DNA from 3 places in the Singulisphaera chitinilytica genome. Region 2 is predicted to be linked to each of the others. Evidence: riboswitches for the same ligand, from Rfam matches in the RefSeq annotation. Region 2 holds a riboswitch; each other region holds the start of a gene.

Region 1 (4,441 bases), 400 kb from region 2:
GACGGCGACCGAGTGGATCGCCGTGACGTGCTCGTGGATCACGGCCGCGGCGGCCGCGGCGGCGGGAGGCGGCGCCGGTGGCGAGTTGGGGCGCTAGGACCTTGATGGCCACGACCCGGTCGAGGGCCGGGTCGAACGCCCGCAGCACCACGCCCATGCCTCCCCGGCCGATGACCTCGTCGACCCGGAAGTGTCCGAGGCTACCGAGGCAGTTCGGGTCATCCGATCGGGCGAGGAAGCCGAGCGAGTCGCCCACCGTCATCCCGGCGTGACGTGCCGCATCCTGGGGTAAGCCCTCGTCCCCTTCCCGCAGCCCACCAGGCCGGTCCGTTGCCGACATCCCCTCCGGATCGGCCAGGCGACGCAACGCCCCCCACCACGGAGCCTCGGCGGCCAGGAAGTCCAGGCGACGCTGGCACGCCGGGCAGGCGTCGAGGTGCGCGACCAGACCCGGCTCGTCGGAGCCCGACAGGCGGCCCTCGAGCAGGAGTGCAAGCCGCTCCGGGTCGCATCGGTCGGGTCGTAAGTTCATCGAAGGTTTCCGCTCGTGGTCCATCGCTCGCCCTCGACTTGACCGATCTTCTGACGGAGCCGGGCCATGATGCGACTCTTGTATTGGTAGACGGTCCCGACCGTCACGTTCAGCTCCCGGGCGACCTCCCCCGCGGACTTGCCCTCGACCCCGGCGTTCCAGAAGACCTGCCAGGCCATCGCGGTGAATTCGCCGCGCACCTTGCTCGACCGCCCAGGCGAGCACTTGGCTCCGGTACTCGTCGTCAAAGGCGGCCGAGTCACCCTCGGAGGGATCCGGGTGGGATTCGAGGAGGATCCGGAGCCCGGTGTCGCCGGAGCCTCGCGCCAGCGGCTGCTGTCGCGTCATCAGGTTGATCATCAGGTTGCGTGCGATCCTGAAAAGCCAGCCCCGGAACGGACCGCGCGACGGGTCGGGATCCCACCGGTCGATCGCGCTTGCCACGGTGCGGAAGACCTCCTGGACCAGGTCATCGGCGTCGGCGTCCTGGAGGCCCTTCCGACGCGCAAGCCGATGGACCAGCGGCGCGTAGATCTGCTCGAATTCGCCCCAGGCCTGCTCGTCGCGCGGGTCTCTCAGGCGGACCAGCAGACTGGCCCGCGTGCTCGGCATCTCGTCCATCCGATCCCTCCTGCCCGGATACACACAACCCGGCCGGGGATCTGAATGACTTTTCTGACCGTCATGGATTTTGGGGACGAGTCGTGGCCGCCGAGTGAGGCGGAGACGAGCAGGTTCTGAAGCCAGCCGTCTTGGAGACGATGGCGGTTGAGCCGCTCAACGGAGTAGCGCCATCCCTCCTTAGCCCGCGCCACCGCTGGGTGCCAGGGGACGTAGTTCGCCAGCCACGCCCAGGCCCGGCAGTGGAGCCGGCAGGCCGCGGCCGAGCCGTGCAGGTACTGGCCGCGGTCGAAGTCGCGGTTCATCCCGCGCAACGGCCGGTCCAGCATGTTGCTCGTCCGGTGGCCGCCCGGGTGCGAGTACGCCGCGGCATACTCCCGCGAGCGGCCGCACGGCGCCTCGACTCGCTTGAGCAGCCATGCCGACATCTCGCGGTGACGGGACCACTCGCGGAGCCGCCGCAGGCGCTGCGCGAAGCACCCGCGGGACGGGGCCCGATACGACTCCCAGACCCGCGTCGATCGCTCTCGGAATGACCCGCTGAGCTTGACCCGGCTGCGGATGCCCGGCCAGTCGTGCGGGAAACAGCGGAGCATCATGGCCATCGGGAACAGGGCCAGCCACACCTGATGCATCGCGGCCCGACCGTCGATGCTGACCGTGCGGCGAGCTTAAACCTACCGATCACGATTCATGTGATCCTCACCGCGTCGTCATAGATGACTGGTATCGCAAAACGGTACATACCGTTTTGCGCTGGCCTTGGACTTTCGTCTTACCGAGAATCCTTGCGAAAACATGAGAGGCTACGCGTCCTCTTGCGATGATGAGTCGAATGTTGTAAGTTCTCTCTCGATCGAAGGTTCGTGGGCTTCTCGGCCGAGATTTTATCCATCCTCACACGGTGGAAGTCGCTGGTTCGAATCCAGCGCCGCCCATTTCGATGTAACCCCTTGGGGGATTTTGTTCTCCGAGGGGATTTCTATGCGCGGTTGCATCGGCTAGTGAACGGCTGTCACAGTGCAAGTAGGAGTGCAAAAGCACTGAAACTGCGGGACAACAGTTCGCGAACCGCATGAGAGAGACCGCGACATGGGACGACCCGCCAAGGCGTTCTACAGCGAGAAATACGGCTGCTGGGTGACCGCCGCGCTCGGGGAGGTGCGGCGGACCAAGGCCGGGCGCACCTACCGCCCGCTGACGAGGTTCGAAGACCTGCGTCATCCGACGCGCGACCACCGCGTCGCCCAGGCGCGGCTCGACGCCGAGCTGCGCAAGGCCGAAGCGTCGGTCGTCATGGGCGACGACATCACCTTCGGCCAGTTCTCCGAGTTCTACCTGGCGGACGGGGAGAAGAGCGGCCGGCGAAGTCAGGAGCCTCTCGATCTCGCCCATCGTCCGCACGGCAAACCGAAGGTGGCCTCGAATGGGGATCTCCAGGCTTTCCGGTCCTGAGATCACCGCGTCAGGCTACACTCCCAAGATTTTCTAGCCTTCGCGGAGGTCGCTTCGCATCGTGACGTCTCGGCTCATTGTCCAGAGCCATCACGCGCTGGGCCGGCACGATCCTTGACCGCCGGGCGGCCCGTGGTTCTAATGATCTCCCTCGACAGGTGCCCCCTGCCCGACCGACTCGGGCGAGGGGGAGAATAGGGAAGCCGGTGCAAATCCGGCGCGGGGCCGCCGCTGTAATCGGTCAGGCTTCGGACGCTACGACCACTGCCGCGAGGCGGGAAGGTTGTCCGAAGGCCGCTACGAGCCGAGAGCCAGAAGACCTGCCCGTCGAGATTCTGCTGCGATGCTCCGGCCGCGGGCATCCGAGCGGGTCCCCTCGCAGACCGCCTGCACAGGGCCTTCTACGGAGCACCGGAGCATCGACCCTTGCCCTAGCCGGCAGGAAGGTCTGCTCATGGCTTCGTCTCAGTCTATTCACTCCGTCGGATTCCCATCGGCTCGACGACATGCTCGTCGGCGCCCGGCATTCTCGCTGATCGAGTTGCTGGTGGTGATCGCCATCATCGGGGTGCTCGTCGCCCTGCTCTTGCCGGCGGTCCAGGCGGCTCGCGAGGCGGCTCGCCGGGCATCCTGCCTCAATAATCTGAAGCAAATCGGCCTCGGCTTGCACGGCTTCGAGCAGGTCCATAGCTGCTTCCCGAGCCAGAGCACCGGCCTCTTCTACGACTCCCCCCCCTCGCCGCCCCGCCACGGCTGGCCGGCCCATCTGCTGCCGTATATGGAGCAATCGACGACCTTCACCAGCATGAACTTCCAGGTCCACTGGTACGACGCGGCGAACACGACGACCGCGACGGCCTCGGTCGGCATCTTCGCCTGCCCCTCGGCCCAGTCCGGTCGCGAGGGCTTCGAATTCACGCTCTACGGCAGCACGAGTGCTCCGCGTCAGATCTACCGCGGGGCGACCTGGGACTACGGGAGCGCCTATGGGATCTCCGCGGCCTTGCAGAAGATGCTCGGGATGGGGAGCAGTTCGGGCATTATCAACCTGGGCTCGGACACGGCCAGGGATCGCATCGACGACGGCTGCCCGATTGCACAGGTCACCGACGGGCTCTCGAACACGCTGCTGGTGATCGAAGTGTCCAATCGGCCCCAGTTCTGGCGTGGTCGCGGCATGGTCCCGGGCACCCCGGTCTCCAACTCGCCTCGCAATCACGTCACCGGGGGCGTCTGGGCCAGCGACCTCAAGGGGGTCGTGATCGACGGGGCCACCTACGACGGCTCGGTGTCGCCGGGCCCATGCGGGGTGAATTGCTCGAATGATAATGAAATCTATAGCTTTCATAGCACCGGATCAAACGTATTGATGGCTGATGGGTCGGCACGCTTCCTCAAAGACCGGACGCCGATCGGCATCGTCGCGGCGATGGTGACGCGCCAGGGCGGGGAGGTCGTCTCGTCGGATGCTTACTGAGCGGGCGACGAAAGGAGGACTTTCTTTATGTATCCCCGCCCCGACGCCTGAATCCGTACCTTTTCTCACGCAACCTTAATCCTTGAGGAGCCCCACCGCATGGAGTGGCTGCACGACTTGCATTCGGATGACATGATCTTCCTCGGCACGGTCTCCCTGCTCTCGGGAGTCGTCTTCGGCGTGGTGGCCAAGCTCGCCGGCGCGGGCCTGCGCAGGAGGAAGGCGCTATGATGATCCTCTTCGCACACCACCTCGAATCCCACCACGTCGGGATCGCCGCCGCCCTGTTCCTGACCGGCTCCATCATCGGCTGGTGGGGATGCACCCGCTGGATCGGTGCCGATGCCGGGGAGCGA
Region 2 (4,441 bases):
CTACCTCACGCTGCTCGACAACTACCTGCCGGACATGGCCGAGCGCGAGCAGGCCTTCGCGGCCATCAACAACATCCCCTCGATCAAGACCAAGGCGGACTTCTGCTTCCGCTGGATGGATTCGATCGAGAAGCTCGACCGCTTGGAGACCGCCGCGCACCGCAGGCAGTTCCTCCTGAACCTGATCTGCTTCGCCGCCTGCATCGAGGGGCTCTTCTTCTTCGGGGCATTCGCCTATGTGTATTTCCTGAGGTCGAAGGGGCTGCTCCACGGACTGGCGACGGGGACCAACTGGGTCTTCCGCGACGAGAGCGCCCACATCGCCTTCGCCTTCAACGTGATCTCGACCGCCCGCCGCGAGGAGCCCGAGCTTTTCGACGAGCAACTCGAGAATGACGTGATCGCCATGATCCGCGAGGCCGTCGACTGCGAGACAGCTTTCGCCCAGGACGTGCTCTCGCTCGGCGTGGTGGGCATGAGCCCCCAGGATCTGCGGAAGTACCTCGAGTACGTGGCCGACCGCCGGCTCGAGTCCCTCGACATCGCGCCCGTCTTCGGCTCCCGCAACCCGTTCGCGTTCATGGAGCTCCAGGACGTCCAGGAGCTCGCGAACTTCTTCGAACGCCGCGTCTCGGCCTACCAGGTCGGCGTCACTGGCGACGTCGTCTTCGGGGAAGAATTCTGATCGGAGTCGATGCTCATTCATTTCGAGCAAGACGAGGCCCATGCCGACCGGTAATTCCGGCCAGCATGGGCTTTCTTTCTCGGAGAAGTGACCGGCGTGTCGATCGAGGTTAATATTTCGATTTCGATTTATCAATCTCTTGTATGATGGTGCGTTCAAGCTGTTTGGGGAGTCAGACCCAGAAGCAGGCTTGTATGGGAAGGATCAGAGCTGATCGGCGCCGACGATCTCTCCGCCGCGCTGGGAGAGGACCGCGGCCAGGACCTTCGGGTTGATGCTCTCCTTCAGGAACCGGGCCGAGCCATCGGCGAAGGCGAAGTAGGCCCCGCCCGAGTGATAGCTGGCGAATTCCTGGGTGAAGTCGCAGCCGATCTTGCCCAGCAAGGGCGAGGTCTTGGTCACCTGGCAGGAGGCCCAGATCGTCCCGGGCACGGTGCCGTTGCGGGCGCTGATGGGGGCGCTCTGGTCGAGGAAGTTCTTGTGGCCGATCCAGTAGCCGAACATGGCCTCGTGGGCCTCGCCCACGACGACGGTGTACGTCGTCCCGTCGGTCATGGAGGTGACGGAGCTATTCGGCAGGGAAGACGTGAGCATGACTCCTCGAGGTCGGTTCGACGCGTCCCCCTGGTCGGCGTAGTTGTTCTGGCAGTTCATCTCGGGGTAGCACCGCAGGGCACGCTCCCCGAAGTTGCCCGAGTAGTCATTGCGCCCGAACTGCAGGGGCGAACTCGGGGCATCGCCGTTGGGCCGAGTGGGCGACTGATAGGCGTTGGTCGGGCAGAGGAAGACGGAAAGCGAGATGGCCCCGGCGGTCGTGTTCGCGGGCTCGATGTACCAGAGGCTCTGGTTGATGCTGTTGTAAAGAGGTTCTTGCTCGACGAACGGCAGGATGGCCGTCCCCCAACTCGCCATGCGCCTGGCCAGGGCGTTCGGCTGATTGGCGACGGTGAGGCTGGCCATGCTCATGCCGAATCCGCCGGCGGGGAAGACATTCTGGATGCTGTGATACGAGTGGAAGGCGATGCCGATCTGCTTGAGATTATTGGAGCACTGCGCACGCCGGGCGGCCTCGCGTGCGGCCTGCACGGCGGGCAATAGCAATGCGATCAGGACGGCGATGATGGCGATGACCACCAGCAATTCGATCAGGGTGAAGCCGCGAGGGGATGCGGTCGAGGGTCGGTTACGCACAGGGGTCGCAGCCTTTCCGCCGGGTCGGGCGTGAGGTCCGGGCTTCGACGCACCGGCACGAGGCCCGAAGCAGACGGTCTGCGAGCGGCCCGCCCGGATGCTTTCGGCCGAAGCATCGGAACAAGTCTCGACGGGCAGGTCTTCTGGCTCTCGACTCTTCCGGCCCCGGACGGCCTTCCCACCTCGCGGCAGTGGCATACGTGTCCGGGAGCCTGGCCGATCACAGCGGCGGCCCCGCGACGGATTCGCACCGTCTTCCCTATTATCCCCTCGCCCTGGTTCCTGGGCAGGAGGCACCGATCGAGTCGATCTATTGAAGCGATAAGACGCTTTGAATGTCAAGGGTTGCGATGAGCGTGAGCGTACGCTTTTATGCGAATGGCATTCGCGGCCCGTTGAGACGGCCTTCGTCGGTTGCCCCGCTGGAGCAATCCACTCGCGTTGTCCCAATTGGCCTAACAACGGGTGGATTTGCACGGACCGAGTGAATGAGCTACGAACTCTCCGGGCCGCCTTCGCGGACCCGGCCAGGTGCCGCACCTGACTGGGCCTCTGTCGTCGGTCCACGGGGCTGCTGAATCCGATCAAGATACTCTTCCAGCAGCGAACGGTACTGCTGGGCGAGGTACTCCAGCGCGGCCGCCCGTTACTCGCAGGCGTCGATGTTCAAAGTCAGTATTCCGTGAGCATCGTAGCGAGCGGCGGCGGCCATGATCGCGGCGGCGGCACGCAGGATGCAACGATCACGGCTCGGTTCATCCACAATTCCGAAGAAGCGGTCCGCCAATTCGTAGAACTCATGCGGTGGAGCGTCATCGATCGCACGCCGGCAGGGCGGTATCCAGCAGGCATTTCAGCGATGCGGCCAGCGTTTGGATGTTCGGCTCGCGCATGAGCGAGAGATGATCGCCGAGGGCGGGCAGGACTTCGACTTTGTCCGCCAGTGGTAGGCATCCGTTGGCGGGATCGTCGAGGCAAAATCCGGGCATGTCGATCGCTTCGGTCGCCCGGAGCAGGGTGATTCGTCCGTTGTATTTGCGAGACCACAGGCTCTTTCGGTAGGTATCCACCATCCGCTCGAATTGCCGGACCGCTGGGTCGACGTCCGGCGCCTGAACGCTTGCGGATGGGCCTGACGGTACCGGCCGTTTCCGGATGAAGGAAAGAAGCCGACGCAGCAGGTTGGTGACGAGATTTCGCCTCCAGCGATCGCGCCTGGGGAGCACCGCGGGGAAATTCAGACCCCACATATCGATGCCGGCGAAGAGCGCGACCTCGTATCCTTCTTCGCGGAGCAGGCGGGCCATCTCGAAGGCGAAATAGGCGCCGATCGAGTAGCCGCCGATGTGGTAGGGTCCTTCCGGGAAGCGTTCCCGGAGGTCTCGCACGAAGGTCTTCGCCAGGCCCTCGATATCGACGGTGTGGGACCTGCACAGATTCGCCGCGGGGTACTCGAAGGTGATGACCGGCTGGTCAGGCCCGAGCAACCCCGCCAGGTGGCGAATGGAGAGCGCCCCGAGGCCGTCGATCACCCCCGTCCCTCCCGGCAGGCAAATGAAAGGCGGCCTCGAGCTCCCGGCTTGCACCTCGACCAGCGTCGAGCGGGATGCATCGAGGCGGGCTGCACGTAGCCTTACGGCAAGCCGTCGGACGGTCGGCGCCTGGATCAGGTCCGCCACCGCGAACCGATCGGCGCAGGCTTGCTCCACCTTCGTCGCGAGCCGCAAGGCGAGCAGCGAATGTCCCCCGAGGGCGAAGAAGTTGTCCTCGATGCCGACAGGGCTGGCTCCGAGCACCTCCTCCCAAGCGGCGACCAGATTCCTCTCGAGGTCATCGCGCGGTGCGACGTAAGGGATCTCCTGCCGAAGAGCGTCGTTGCCGGGTGCGGGCAGCGCGTTGCGGTCGACCTTGCCGTTCGGCGTCAGCGGCATTTCGTCCAGCATGACGAAAGCGCCCGGGAGCATATATTCTTCCAGCCTCTCTGCCAGGAACCGTCGCAGCGGGCCCGCCGTCGCGAGGGGCGTCTCTTCTCGCTCGGTTTTTCTCAGGACCACATACGAGACGAGTCGCTTCTGGTCGAGAACCTCCTGATGGGCCACGGTCACCGCCCGAAGGACGGCGGGATGCCTGGACAACCACGAGTCGATCGCACCGAGCTCGATACGATGGCCGCGGATCTTGACCTGATGGTCGGCCCGCCCGAGGAACTCAATGACGCCCCCGGCGTGGCGTCGCGCGAGGTCTCCCGTCTTGTACAGGCGAGTACCTCGCCTCGACTTGAACGGGTTGGGGATGAACCGTTCGGCGGTCAGCTCGGGTCGATTCCAGTAGCCTCGGGCCAGGCCTGCGCCGCCGATGTAGAGTTCGCCCTCATCGCCGGGCGGGACCGGCTTGAGGTCGGGCCCGAGGATGTGGACCGTCGTGTTGGCGATCGGAAGCCCCAGCGGGATCGGGCCGTCGGAGGGTTCGACCCGCTCGACGGTCGACCAGACGGTCGTCTCCGTCGGGCCATACATGTTCCAGAGCGACTCGCAGCGGGGTAGCAGGCGGTCCGCCAGCTCGCGC
Region 3 (4,441 bases), 380 kb from region 2:
CGCCAGGATCTGCGACTCGTGATTGATCGACTGGAACCAGACGCGGCGGCCGTCGAAGAGCACCAGCGCCACGTTCAGCAGGGGACAAGGCCCGAGGCATCCGCTCATCGTGAGCTGGACGCGATCCCGGATCCCCCGGCGCTTGTACTCCTGCTTGTAGAAGTCGATGGAGACCGCCGGCTTCCCCTTGTCATCACGCCCGCAGCAGCACCCCCGGGCGCACACCAACAGGTGCCCCCGCTTCGGCGCGATGTGGATGGACTTCCCGTCGTTCCTGAGAACACGACGTCGGCTGATCGGCTGTGACACGGCGATCGGTCTCCAATCCGGCGTTGAACGCCGCCGAGGGAAAACACCTACCGGCCGAGGATCCCATGCATGCCAACGGCGACGGCGAGGGAGGCGAGCAAGCTCGCCGCCATCACGATGGAGCCCAGGCGTCGGAGGGATTTCATTTGCCACCACATCAAGAGGCCGGAGAGGCCCCAGAAGACCATCGCGGCCGCCATCGCATCGACGATCAGGGCCTAGAACCACCGGGCATCGACCTGCGAGGGATACCGGCACGCCAGATGGAGCCCGGTCAGGAAGCGTCGAGAGGAGAGGCTGGGGGCCGTCGGTGTGGCCACCATCCCCTGATTCTGGAGGTTATATGCCACGCGCCAGTTCCGCCCCTCGCTCTCGACGGCAAAAATCAGTTCGGCCGGCGTTCGGATCTTGATGTCTTTCGGCGCCTCACCCCACTTCGTCATGATTGATGACACCGCATCCCTGGCCTGAGTGGCGGGAGCCACGTCGAGGTAGCTTGCCCGCTGAGTCCAGGCCGGCATGCTGAACGGCTTCTCGATCGGGGCCGAGCGTACGGTGCCGACTCGCCCTTCGAGCTCGACGAAAATGACCTGCTCGGTGTCGCCAGTCCGGGCGGTCAGGGCCAGGTCTCGCGAATAGGACGGGGCCTGGGAGTCAGACAGCTTGACGGGCGAAGGAGCCTCGCGGTTGATGGCCGAGACCACTTGCTCCGCCAGGGCGGCCGGCGTAGGGAACGTCGCCAGGGCCGTGCCGGCGACGTCCTTCGCGGTGATGAGCCGCACGGTTCGGTCGGAGAACCAGTCGGGATGGTTGAACAGGAAGGCCGTCACCCCGTAGAGCGTGACGAATGGAACCAGGGACAACCCTGCATACATGTGCGCACGTCGCACAAGTTTCATGGCCGCGTTGAAGCGGACCCGGGCTCGTGAGCGAGTGGCTGCCGCCGCAGCCGTATTGACCGACATCGTTGACTCCCTGGTGAACTGCGAACCTCGTGAGGGCAATCCGGGCCGAAACGACTCAACGTTCTTCGAGGTCGCCCTTGCTGAAAGCGCGAGGCTTTTCGCCGCCGGTGGCTGAAGGATCAGCCTGCTTTTTCAGGTCGATCGAGCCGGAATCGCCATTCGAGCACCCGGTGAATGCGACCGACAGGATGAGGGCCGCGGCGGCGAAGGATCGCCTCGCGTATGGAGCCATCATGGTGGAAGATCCCTGGATGGAGTCGTTGGGATGAAAGACGTGCGCCATCGGCTCAGTAGGAATCCGAGCTGATGACCTCGCCGCCCGACCTCGTCGAGAGCGCCTGGTAGACTCCGAGCCTCGACCCTGGCGCGAGGTTGTACATATTGGCGGCGGAATCGAAGGTCACGCCCGCCGCGGTGATGGTCGCCGGGTTGATCGACCAGGAGTCGATCGAGTCCTTGAGGAAGCGAACGGACCCATCGACGAACGCGAAGTTGGCACCCCCGGGGTGGAGGCTCGAGGCGTTCGCCACATAACGGGCCCCGAGCACGCCGACCGGCTTCTTGTAGGCGTTGATCGGGTAGTACGTCTCGAACATCGTGTCGTACCAGTACCCCGAGTTCCAGAACTGATTCACCAACTGGTCGGCCTGGGACAGCAGGGAGTGGCCCCGTTCGCCGATGGAGATGGTGTTGCTGGTCCCGTCCCTGATGTCGCTGATGCGAGTGGCACTATACATGTAGATCGTGCCATTCATGTTGCCGACCTGCTGCGGGAAGTTGCTCGCGGAGAGCTTGGGCCTGACGTCCCAGGTCCCCGTGCATCCGGCATAACTGATGAAGGCCTGCTCCCAGTTGCCGGGGGGCGGGGCCTGATAGATCGTCGGGGAGAGGGGCTGAAGTTCCGCCGCGGAGGCATCGCTCGGGCACGCGAATGCCGAGATGGCGACCCCCGCGATGGTCAGGTTGGCTGAATTCTTATACGAGAGGCTGAAGTTGGCGAGGTTGTAGACGGGCGTCTGCTCCATGTACGGCAGGATCATGACGAACATGCTGAAGCCGTCGGCCATCTTGCCCGCCCCGGTGCCGGATGCCGCCCAGAAAGAGCCGGGGGGCAGCGTGCCCGTGGCCGACTCATAATTGGATATGGCCAGGCTCATCTGCTTGAGGTTGTTCGTGCATTGGGCGCGGCGTGCGGCCTCGCGCGCCGCCTGGACGGCGGGGAGCAGCAGCGCGATCAGCACGGCGATGATCGCGATCACCACCAGGAGTTCGATGAGGGTGAAGCCGGTGCGTCGAGGGGGGATGCGCGCAGGCATGGGGGCGGTTCTTTCTGCCGGGCCGGGCAAGAGGAATTCGAATCGCTTCGACCCTCCGGCGCAAGGCTCGTGGCAGACGTTCTGCGAGCGGCCCGCCCGGATGCTCAGTGGCCGAAGCATCGGAACAGCAACTCGACGGGCAGGTCTTCTGGCTTACGGCTCCTGACGGCTCCCGGACCGCCTTCCCGCCCGCGGGCAGTGGCATCGTTGTCCGGAGCCTGGCCGAATACAGCGGCGGCCCCACGACGGATTCTCACCGTCTTCCCTATTATCCCCCGAGACCTCTTGCGTAGTCCGAGGGCACCTGTCGAGAGCGGCATTACACCCTTTCAAACACTCCCGCGTCAAGTCGCGAATCCGAGAATCCGGGATGCCCTCGCGATTTCAACCCCTCAGGCGAATACAAAAAATGATATGATCATTTTCCTCAAAAACGCCAATCCAGCACCGATCGACTGTACGCCTGGGACGAGGCCGCCGTCCATCCTTACAAAACATCATATCAATTGAAACCAGTTATTTATTGGAGGAGTTGTGGAATGGAGTATGAAACGTCCTCTCGGTGCCCCTCCACAAGGCGCGACGCCCCATTCTTTCAACACAAGTCCTTGCCTGGATTTGACAAGAAACGGCTCTCCTATCGGATGGCGGTCTCAGTATGTCGGGGGCACTCGATCCAGGCGAATCCGAACGCCGAACGCTCGATCACCACGGAATCCGCCTTGAGCCTCCGTCGAAATGACACCCGCGGCACCCAGGCGGGATTTCAGGCGGTGCCTATGGGAGCTGGTCAGGACAACCCCTTTTAGAGATGGTTGAGGTCCGGGGCGTCGTCGCTCGCACGTCGCGGAATAGCCGCTGGTGAACGTCCCCGGACCGGCTCCCGCTGAACAGCTATTCGGCTCAGGCAGGTTGATCGAGAACCGCAACAGTGTCGTGACCAGGTCGAACTGCCGGGTCTGCTGCTCGAGCCCGACGTCAGGGGCCAGGTGATGCTGGAGCCTGCGACTTCGGCCTCCCGAGTCGTAAGCGATCGGGTTCTTGCTCAGGAGTACCTCGAGCACGCCGGGCCGAAACTGGCCCTGGACGCAAGAGGGCCTCTCCTCTTCAAATATCGGGTGGCTGTGAGAGGCCGTTCTTGGCGGCCCATGTTGCGAGCGCCAAGCGGAAGATTTGGACCTTGGGGATGTGCGTCTCGCGATGCGCGTTCTCTAGCCAATCTACATACTCGGGCGAACCCTTCATGTGAATGACAGTTTCCCGCTCGGATCGCTCTTCGGGAGATTTCGGCAATTGTCCCATCTTGGGGCGTGCCATCAATTTTACTCCATCAAATATTCAACTTGTTAATTACACCGAGATGATCACTCTAGAGACTCATTCAAAATACTAGCGATTATCAGTTGGCATGGCAAACCCGAATGCGGTTATTGTCACCCGTACAATCCTATGGGGTGAGATCCGGCCAATCACAAGTTGTAATGAACAGATCAACCTGACATCCGGAGCACAATTGACACCCTGAGGGCGTTGAAAATCCGGCGCATCAGCAGTCTTCCGAAAGCGTATGGCACGCCACCTTGGCTCGCCGTTAAGGATGAAGCCCACCAGTCTTCGGTGAAGTCCCTGGAACGCTCCCTCATTCCAACGGCGAAGATGTCTTCGGCCGTCGCGACAAGCATGGCGACACCGACAGAATTCGTTGCGACAACCATCTCCGCCCTGCCCCTGCACCTCGGCTTGGAGATTAGCTAACTGCCGAGACTCGTCCCCAGGGGCGTCGCCACTCATCCCTCATCCCCCGCTCTTCCAAGCTTGCCCAGCCGTCACATGTCGGATAGAATTGCGTAT

The links. A riboswitch is a leader RNA that binds a small molecule or an ion and turns the genes downstream of it on or off. The one in region 2 is predicted to bind cobalamin.
Region 1: another riboswitch for cobalamin. It lies ahead of ACOYYX_RS20985 (DUF1559 domain-containing protein); the one in region 2 lies ahead of ACOYYX_RS22550 (DUF1559 domain-containing protein).
Region 3: another riboswitch for cobalamin. It lies ahead of ACOYYX_RS21075 (DUF1559 domain-containing protein); the one in region 2 lies ahead of ACOYYX_RS22550 (DUF1559 domain-containing protein).

The regions. Positions count from the first base shown of each region.
Region 1 is NZ_CP186274.1:5,264,471-5,268,911, forward strand. Features, by position in the region: gene ACOYYX_RS20960 (WD40 repeat domain-containing serine/threonine protein kinase) at 1-42, opposite strand, end outside; gene ACOYYX_RS20965 (RNA polymerase sigma factor) at 529-780, opposite strand; partial or broken gene ACOYYX_RS20970 (RNA polymerase sigma factor) at 824-1,153, opposite strand; gene ACOYYX_RS20975 (hypothetical protein) at 1,108-1,788, opposite strand; gene ACOYYX_RS20980 (hypothetical protein) at 2,246-2,608, shown strand; cobalamin riboswitch at 2,748-2,950, shown strand; gene ACOYYX_RS20985 (DUF1559 domain-containing protein) at 3,063-4,085, shown strand; gene ACOYYX_RS20990 (hypothetical protein) at 4,185-4,316, shown strand; gene ACOYYX_RS20995 (hypothetical protein) at 4,313-4,441, shown strand, end outside.
Region 2 is NZ_CP186274.1:5,665,982-5,670,422, reverse strand. Features, by position in the region: gene ACOYYX_RS22555 (ribonucleotide-diphosphate reductase subunit beta) at 1-685, shown strand, start outside; gene ACOYYX_RS22550 (DUF1559 domain-containing protein) at 890-1,876, opposite strand; cobalamin riboswitch at 1,993-2,192, opposite strand; gene ACOYYX_RS22545 (hypothetical protein) at 2,523-2,663, opposite strand; gene ACOYYX_RS22540 (non-ribosomal peptide synthetase) at 2,689-4,441, opposite strand, start outside.
Region 3 is NZ_CP186274.1:5,284,133-5,288,573, forward strand. Features, by position in the region: gene ACOYYX_RS21055 (cobaltochelatase subunit CobN) at 1-309, opposite strand, end outside; gene ACOYYX_RS21060 (hypothetical protein) at 379-531, shown strand; gene ACOYYX_RS21065 (hypothetical protein) at 528-1,274, opposite strand; gene ACOYYX_RS21070 (hypothetical protein) at 1,330-1,509, opposite strand; gene ACOYYX_RS21075 (DUF1559 domain-containing protein) at 1,562-2,590, opposite strand; cobalamin riboswitch at 2,712-2,913, opposite strand; gene ACOYYX_RS21080 (hypothetical protein) at 3,698-3,907, opposite strand.